Linked DNA regions of Occultella kanbiaonis. The protein of the gene in region 1 interacts with the protein of each later gene in a pairwise test. Links are inferred from orthologs where the notes say so. Each region holds a gene or a part of one and is shown on either strand. Other genes may lie near its edges.

Region 1 (3,807 bases):
AACGCGACGCGGTACTCGGCGGGCCAGGCGATCGGCTCGGTGACGTCGAGCACGTGCACCACGGCGCGCTCGCCGACGAGCCGGGCCGGGGCGATCGGTAGCGCCGCCGGGACACCGGTCGCCGCCCGCAGCTCCGTCGAGGAGACCCACCGGCCCGCGACACTCGGCAGGGTCGTGGCACCGTCCGGCGCAAGGCTGGTCAGCACATCCGGGCCGGCCAGTGCGGCGACCCAGACGCGACCGTCCCGATCCGCCGGCGCCGTCACAGGAGTCATCCTGCCCCGGTGTCCCGCCGGTGTATATCCCGAGACCTGCGCGCCCCGGCCTCAGGCAGGAACGATGTTGACCAGCTTCGGTGCCCGCACGATCACCTTGCGGATACCGCGGCCGTCCAGCGCGCGCTGCACGGCTGGGGCGGCCAGCGCCAGCTCCTGCAGCTCGTCCTCGCCGATCGACGGCGCTACCTCCAGCCGGTCCCGCACCTTGCCCTGCACCTGCACCACGCAGGTCACGGTCTCGGCGACCAGCAGCGCCTCGTCGGCCTCCGGGAACGCGTGGTAGGTCAGCGACTCGGTGTGGCCCAGCCGCTGCCACAGCTCCTCGGCGATGTGCGGGGCCACGGGTGCGGTCATCAGCACCAGCGGCTCGATGGCCTCGCGGGCGACGTGCGCCTGCGAGGTCAGGTGGTTGTTCAGCACGATCAGCTTCGCGATGGCCGTGTTCGGGCGCATCGCGGACATCTCGGTGCGCACGTCCGCGATCGTCCTGGCCACCACGCGGCGGGTCTCGTCGTCGGCCGGGGCGTCGGTGACGGTCAGCTCTCCGGTCTCCTCATCGACCGCGTTGCGCCACAACCGCTGCAGGAACCGTTGCGCCCCGACGACCGCGCGGGTGTCCCACGGCCGGGACAGGTCCAGCGGCCCCATGCTCATCTCGTACACCCGGAACGTGTCCGCGCCGTAGGCGGCGTACATCTCGTCCGGGGTGACCATGTTCTTCAGGGACTTGCCCATCTTGCCGTACTCACGGTTGACCACCTGGCCGTTCCAGGTCCAGATCGGGTCGCCGTCGGAGCCGACCTCCTCGGTGACCTCCTCGGCGGGCACGTGCACGCCGCGGGCGTCGGAGTAGGCGTACGCCTGGATGTAGCCCTGGTTGAACAGCTTGTGGAACGGCTCGACGCTCGAGATGTGGCCCAGGTCGAACAGCACCTTGTGCCAGAACCGTGCGTACAGCAGGTGCAGCACGGCGTGCTCGACGCCGCCGACGTACAGGTCGGCGCCCCCCGTGGTGGGCTTGCCGTCCGGGCCGGTGCGCGGCCCCATCCAGTACTTCTCGATCTCGGGGTCCACGGCCGCGGACGTGTTCGTCGGGTCCAGGTAGCGCAGCTCGTACCAGCACGAGCCTGCCCAGTTGGGCATCGTGTTCGTGTCCCGGCGGTAGACCTTCGGCCCGTCGCCCAGGTCCAGCTCGACGTTCACCCACTGCTCACCCCGGGCCAGCGGGGGCTCCGGGGAGGACTCGGCGTCGTCGTCGGCGTACGTGCGCGGCGAGAAGTCCGGGACCTCGGGCAGCTCGACGGGCAGCAGCTCGTCCGGCAGCGCGATCACGCGGCCGTCGGAGTCGTAGACCACCGGGAACGGCTCGCCCCAGTACCGCTGCCGGGAGAACAGCCAGTCCCGCAGCCGGTAGGTGACCGTCGCGGCGCCCAGCCCCCTGCGCTCCAGCCAGGCGGTGATCGTTCGCTTGGCCTGCGCCACGTCCAGCCCGTTCAGGCTGACCTCGTCGTTCGCCGAGTTGATGATGGCACCGTCGCCCCCGTAGGCACCGCCCTCGAAGCCCGACGGCGGCGCTACCGTGTGCACGATCGGCAGCTGGTAGGTGGTGGCGAAGTCGTGGTCACGCGCGTCCCCGCCGGGCACGGCCATGATCGCGCCGGTGCCGTAGCCGATCAGCACGTAGTCCGCGATGAACACGGGCAGCCGGGCGGCGTTGACGGGGTTGATCGCGTACAGGCCGGTGAACACGCCGGACTTCTCGCGGCCCTCGGCCTGGCGCTCGATGTCCGTCTTCGCCGCGGCCGCGGCGCGATAGGCGGCGACGGCGTCGGCGGGGGCCGTGTGCCCGCCGGTCCACGCGGAGTGGGTCCCCTCGGGCCACTCGGCGGGCACGCCCGCGTCCAGCAGCGGGTGCTCGGGGGCCAGCACCATGAACGTCGCACCGAACAGGGTGTCCGGGCGGGTCGTGAACACCTCGATCTCGGCAGCGGCGCCATCGGCACCCACGGAACTGGCGCCGTCGGCACCCGCGGAAGGGCCGCCGTCGCCCCCCGCGACCGCGAAGGTGACCCGGGCGCCCTCGGAGCGCCCGATCCAGTTCCGCTGCATGGTCTTGACCTTCTCCGGCCAGTCCAGCCGGTCCAGGTCGTCCACCAGCCGGTCGCCGTAGGCGGTGATCCGCATCATCCACTGGCGCAGGTTGCGCTTGAAGACCGGGAAGTTGCCGCGCTCGGAGCGGCCCTCCGCGGTGACCTCCTCGTTGGCCAGCACCGTACCCAGACCGGGGCACCAGTTCACCGGCACGTCCGCCACGTAGGCGAGGCGGAAGGTGCCCAGCACGTCCTCACGCTCGGCCGCGCTCAGGTCCGCCCAGTCCTGCCCGTCCGGAACGGCCCGCTCCCCCGCCGCGAAGGCGGCCTCCAGCTCGGCGATCGGGCGCGCGGCACCCACGCCGCCGCCGGGCCGTGGCGCGTCGTGGTCGTACCAGGAGTTGAAGATCTGCAGGAAGATCCACTGCGTCCAGCGCACGTAGCCGGCGTCGGTGGTGGCGAACGAGCGGCGCTCGTCGTGCGCCAGGCCCATCCGCAGCAGCTGGCGGCGCATCGTGTCGATGTTCTCGTCGGTGGTGATGCGCGGGTGCTGGCCGGTCTGCACGGCGAACTGCTCGGCCGGCAGCCCGAACGCGTCGTAGGACAGCGCGTGCAGCACGTTCGCCCCGGTCATCCGCTTGAACCGGCCGACCACGTCCGTGGCGATGTAACCCAGCGGATGTCCCACGTGCAGGCCCTTGCCCGAGGGGTAGGGGAACATGTCCAGCACGTAGAACTTCTCGGCCGGGACCTCACCGCCGCCGGCCAGGTCACCGGTCGGGTTCGGCGCGTGGAACGTGCCCTCGGCGGCCCACCGCTCCTGCCAGGACAGTTCTATGTGAGCCGCCAGGTCCGCGGTGTAGCGGTGGGCCGGGACGGCGACGTCGGTGCCGGCCGTATCGGTGACGGCGGCGTGAGGCTCAGACATGTGCGTTTCCTTGGGCAGGGCCACCGGCAGGCGGCGGCGTCACGGAGGCTGACATGAGAACGACCCCCCGCAGAACGTGGGAGGTCGGCCGCGCTGACGCGACGCCGCGTGGGCGTCCGCTGCAGATCAGCGCGGCTGGGTAAGCAACAGCTCCGTGGAGAACATCCCATCAGCCTACCGCAGCCCGATCTGCGCGGTGCCTGTGGCCGGCGGCACGGCAGACCTTGGTTCGCCTGGGCACGGACCTGCCGCACCGGGTCAGGGATGGATGCCCGCGGTGCTCTCTCGGACCACGAGACTGAACGGGACCTGTTCGTCGACAGGCGGCACCGGGCCGCCGTTCGCCGCGATCTGCGCCTCGAGCATCCGCAGCGCCGCCTCGGCCAGGGCCGAGCGGTCCGGGGAGACCGTGGTCAGCGAGGGCGTGACCGCCCGCGCATACGGGATGTCGTCGAACCCGACCACCGCGACGTCGTCCGGTACGTGCAGGCCGCGCAGGTGCAGCGCGCGC
Region 2 (3,342 bases), 410 kb from region 1 along the record:
CGGTCACGAACGTGCCCTCGAGGGGAACCACCTCGGCGTCGGCCGTGTCGCCCGCCCCGGCGTCATCGGCGGCGTCGTCATCGGCGGTGTCGGTCGCGTCGTCGTTCTCGGTCGCGTCGTCGGCACCCTCGTCGGAGTCGCCAGTGTCGGCTCCGGCGCCCTCCTCGCTCGAGGTGCCGGTGTCGGAGTCCCGGTCGTCGTCCCCGGCGGAGCATGCCCCGAGTCCGAGGGCGGTGGCGAGCACAAGGGCGGTGACGGGGGCGGCGTAGCGTCGAACAGGTCGCATGGGTATGTGTGTCCCTCAGGTCGGTATCGGATCGTGCACAGTGAACCTAAGCCGACCCGACCGCCGCTACCGCCCCGGGCGCGGGGCAGAACTACCCAGGCACCCGTGTCCGTGCCGGATCTGCGGGGATCCGGACAGAACTACCCAGGCTCGTCCGGGTGCGGGTCCGCCCGCCGGCCGCCTACTCCGTAGCTCCGGCGAGGTCGGCCACCGCGTCCGGACCGCCCGCGAGCAGCGCCTCGAAGCCGGCCTCGTCCAGGATCGGCCGTCCGAGTTCGCGGGCCTTGTCCTCCTTCGTGCCCGCGCCGGGCCCGACCACCACGAAGTCGGTCTTCTTCGAGACGGATCCGGATGACTTGCCGCCGCGGGCGATGATCGCCTCCTTGGCGCCGTCCCGGGAGAAGTTCTCGAGCGAGCCGGTGACCACCACGGTGAGCCCTTCGAGCGTGCGCTCCACCGACTCGTCTCGCTCGTCGGCCATGCGCACCCCGGCGGCGGCCCAGCGGTCCACGATCTCGACGTGCCAGTCCACGGTGAACCACTCCGTGACAGCCACCGCGATGGTCGGCCCGACGCCCTCGACGGCGCCCAACTCCTCGGTACTCGCGGCCCGGATGGCGTCCAGGGAGCCGAAGTGGGTGGCCAGCGCGCGGGCCGCCGTCGGACCCACGTGCCGGATCGAGAGGGCCACCAGCACCCGCCAGAGCGGTTGGGTCTTCGCCTTCTCCAGCTCTGCGAAGAGGACCTCGGTGGTGGCGGTCGGTTTCGACGGTTTCTTCGCGGCGTCGGCGCCGGCCCTGGTCCAGAAGTACGGCACCCGGTCCCATCGACCCGTGGGTTCGCCCTTCACCTTCCGCTGCCGCCAGACGCTGACGTCACGCAGGTCCTCGGGCGTGAGGTCGAACAGGCCTGCCTCCCCGGACAGCACCGGCTCGGCCTCCGGCCCTTCGGCTTCGGCGGGCCGGTTCGCCTCCGGATCCACGAGGGCGACGGCGGCCTCCCAGCCGAGTGCCTCGATGTCCAGTCCCCCGCGGGAGGCGAGCGCGAACACCCGCTCCTTCAGCTGCGAGGGGCAGGATCGGGCGTTGGGGCAGCGGATGTCCACGTCCCCCTCCTTGGCCGGCGCGAGGGGTGTGCCGCAGGAGGGGCACTCGGTCGGCATCAGGAACTCGCGCTCGGTTCCGTCCCTCAGGTCCACCACAGGGCCGAGGATCTCCGGGATCACGTCGCCCGCCTTACGCAGGACCACCGTGTCGCCGATCAGCACGCCCTTGCGCTTGACCTCGCTCGCGTTGTGCAGGGTGGCCTGCTCGACGGTGGAGCCGGCCACGAGCACCGGTTCCATCACGCCGTAGGGCGTGACCCGCCCGGTGCGGCCGACGTTCACCCGGATGTCGAGCAGCTTGGTGTTGACCTCCTCGGGCGGGTACTTGTACGCGATCGCCCAGCGCGGCGCACGCGAGGTGTTGCCCAGGCGCCGCTGCAGGGCGAACTCGTCCACCTTCGTGACCAGGCCGTCCAGCTCGTGCTCGATGTCGTGCCGGTGCTCGCCGTAGTAGGCGATCATCTCCCGGACCCCGTCCAGCCCGGTCACCACCCGGTTGTGCCCGGAGACCGGCACGCCCCAGCCGGCGAGCAGGTCGTAGATCTGCGACTGACGGGTCAGCTCCACGGGCGCCCCGCCCGGACCCCAGCGCAACGCCCCGATCCCGTGGGCGTACATGCCGAGGGCGCGGGTGGCCGTGACCCGTGGGTCCTTCTGCCGCAGCGAGCCGGCAGCGGCGTTGCGAGGGTTGGCGAACGGCGACTTGCCCGCCTCTACCTGCGCGGCGTTGAGCGCCTCGAACTGCTCGACCGGGAAGAACACCTCGCCACGGATCTCGATCAGTTCTGGCCAGGTCGCCGGGTCCCCCGCGAGGGTGTGCGGGACGGAGGTGATCGTCCGCACGTTCAGGGTGACGTCCTCTCCGGTGCGGCCGTCCCCCCTGGTGACGCCCCGGACCAGCCGGCCACGCTCGTAGACCAGAGCGATGGCGAGCCCGTCGATCTTGATCTCGCAGAGGTAGTGCACCTTCTCGGACCCGATCTCCCGGTGCACCCGGTCCGCCCAGGCGGAGACCTCCTCGAGGCTGAACGCGTTGTCGAGGGAGAGCATCCGCTCCACATGATCGACGGCGGTGAACGCCGTCGAGAAGGTTCCGCCGACCTGCTGGGTCGGCGAGTCCGGGGTGCGCAGTTCCGGGCTGGCCTCCTCGAGCGCCTCCAGCTCCCGCAGCAGGGTGTCGAACTCGGCGTCGGAGATGGTGGGGGCATCGCGGACGTAGTACGCGAACTGGGCGTCCCGGACCTGCTGCGCCAGCTCCTCCCACCGCGCTCGGGCGGCCGGGTCATCCGTCTCCACCGACTCGGGCAGCTTCTCGTTCGCGCGTGCGTTCACGACGCCCATTGTGGCGCGCCGCACCGACACCGCCAACGCCCGGATCCCTTGACCTGTGCAGCGTGCCCGCCGCAGGCTGTTCTGATGCCCTCGACAACGAGGATCCCTTCGTGCCTCGCGGGGGTGCTCGTCGCGAACAGCGTGCCCCACCCGGGCACCGCCGTGACCGGCCGGACGCACCTGACCCCGATCGCCGGATCCGAGTCCTCGCCGGCGGTGAATCTGGCTTGGGGAGCGGCGAACGCGGTCGGTGGCCTGGCACTGCTGCGCGCCGGGAGCCGCCCCGGTGGGGGTGCCTGGGACCGACGGCTGGTCGCCTTCGAGCTCGGCGCCGCCGTGTTCAGCGTCTGGATGGTCGCCTCGGAGGCCCTGCCGCATGTGAACACACCCGCAGGGCGCTGATCGCGGCTACCGGCCCCGCGCGCGCCCCCGATGTGATGGGATGGGGAGGTGAGTTGGTTCCCGGAGCAGTCCGCGCCGGTGCCGCAGCCCCCGGCGCCGGTCTCCGGCGCGACCGGAGGGGGCCCGATCGACCCGCTCGAGCGAGCCCGCCGGCAGCTCGCCGACCAGTTGGCCCAGCACAAGAGGCTCCTCGAGCAGAACGTGGCCGCGCAGCGCC

The links.
Region 2: the proteins of leuS (region 1) and ligA interact in binary tests that used the Escherichia coli proteins (3 or more experiments, as listed by UniProt). The link is inferred for Occultella kanbiaonis from one-to-one orthologs.

What each region holds. Positions count from the first base shown.
Region 1 is NZ_CP046175.1:3,460,594-3,464,400, forward strand. Bases 127-3,621 are described here. They hold leuS (leucine--tRNA ligase), read right to left. Parts: upstream 3,297-3,621; coding sequence 327-3,296; downstream 127-326. Other genes in these bases: GKS42_RS15970 (aminoglycoside phosphotransferase family protein), read right to left, coding at 127-266; GKS42_RS15980 (LacI family DNA-binding transcriptional regulator), read right to left, coding at 3,555-3,621. Outside these bases: more of GKS42_RS15970, read right to left, coding at 1-126; more of GKS42_RS15980, read right to left, coding at 3,622-3,807.
Region 2 is NZ_CP046175.1:3,869,446-3,872,787, forward strand. Bases 101-3,130 are described here. They hold ligA (NAD-dependent DNA ligase LigA), read right to left. Parts: upstream 2,733-3,130; coding sequence 468-2,732; downstream 101-467. Other genes in these bases: GKS42_RS17820 (hypothetical protein), read right to left, coding at 101-286; GKS42_RS17830 (hypothetical protein), read left to right, coding at 2,808-3,125. Outside these bases: more of GKS42_RS17820, read right to left, coding at 1-100; GKS42_RS17835 (hypothetical protein), read left to right, coding at 3,174-3,342. UniProt on the Escherichia coli protein: DNA ligase that catalyzes the formation of phosphodiester linkages between 5'-phosphoryl and 3'-hydroxyl groups in double-stranded DNA using NAD as a coenzyme and as the energy source for the reaction.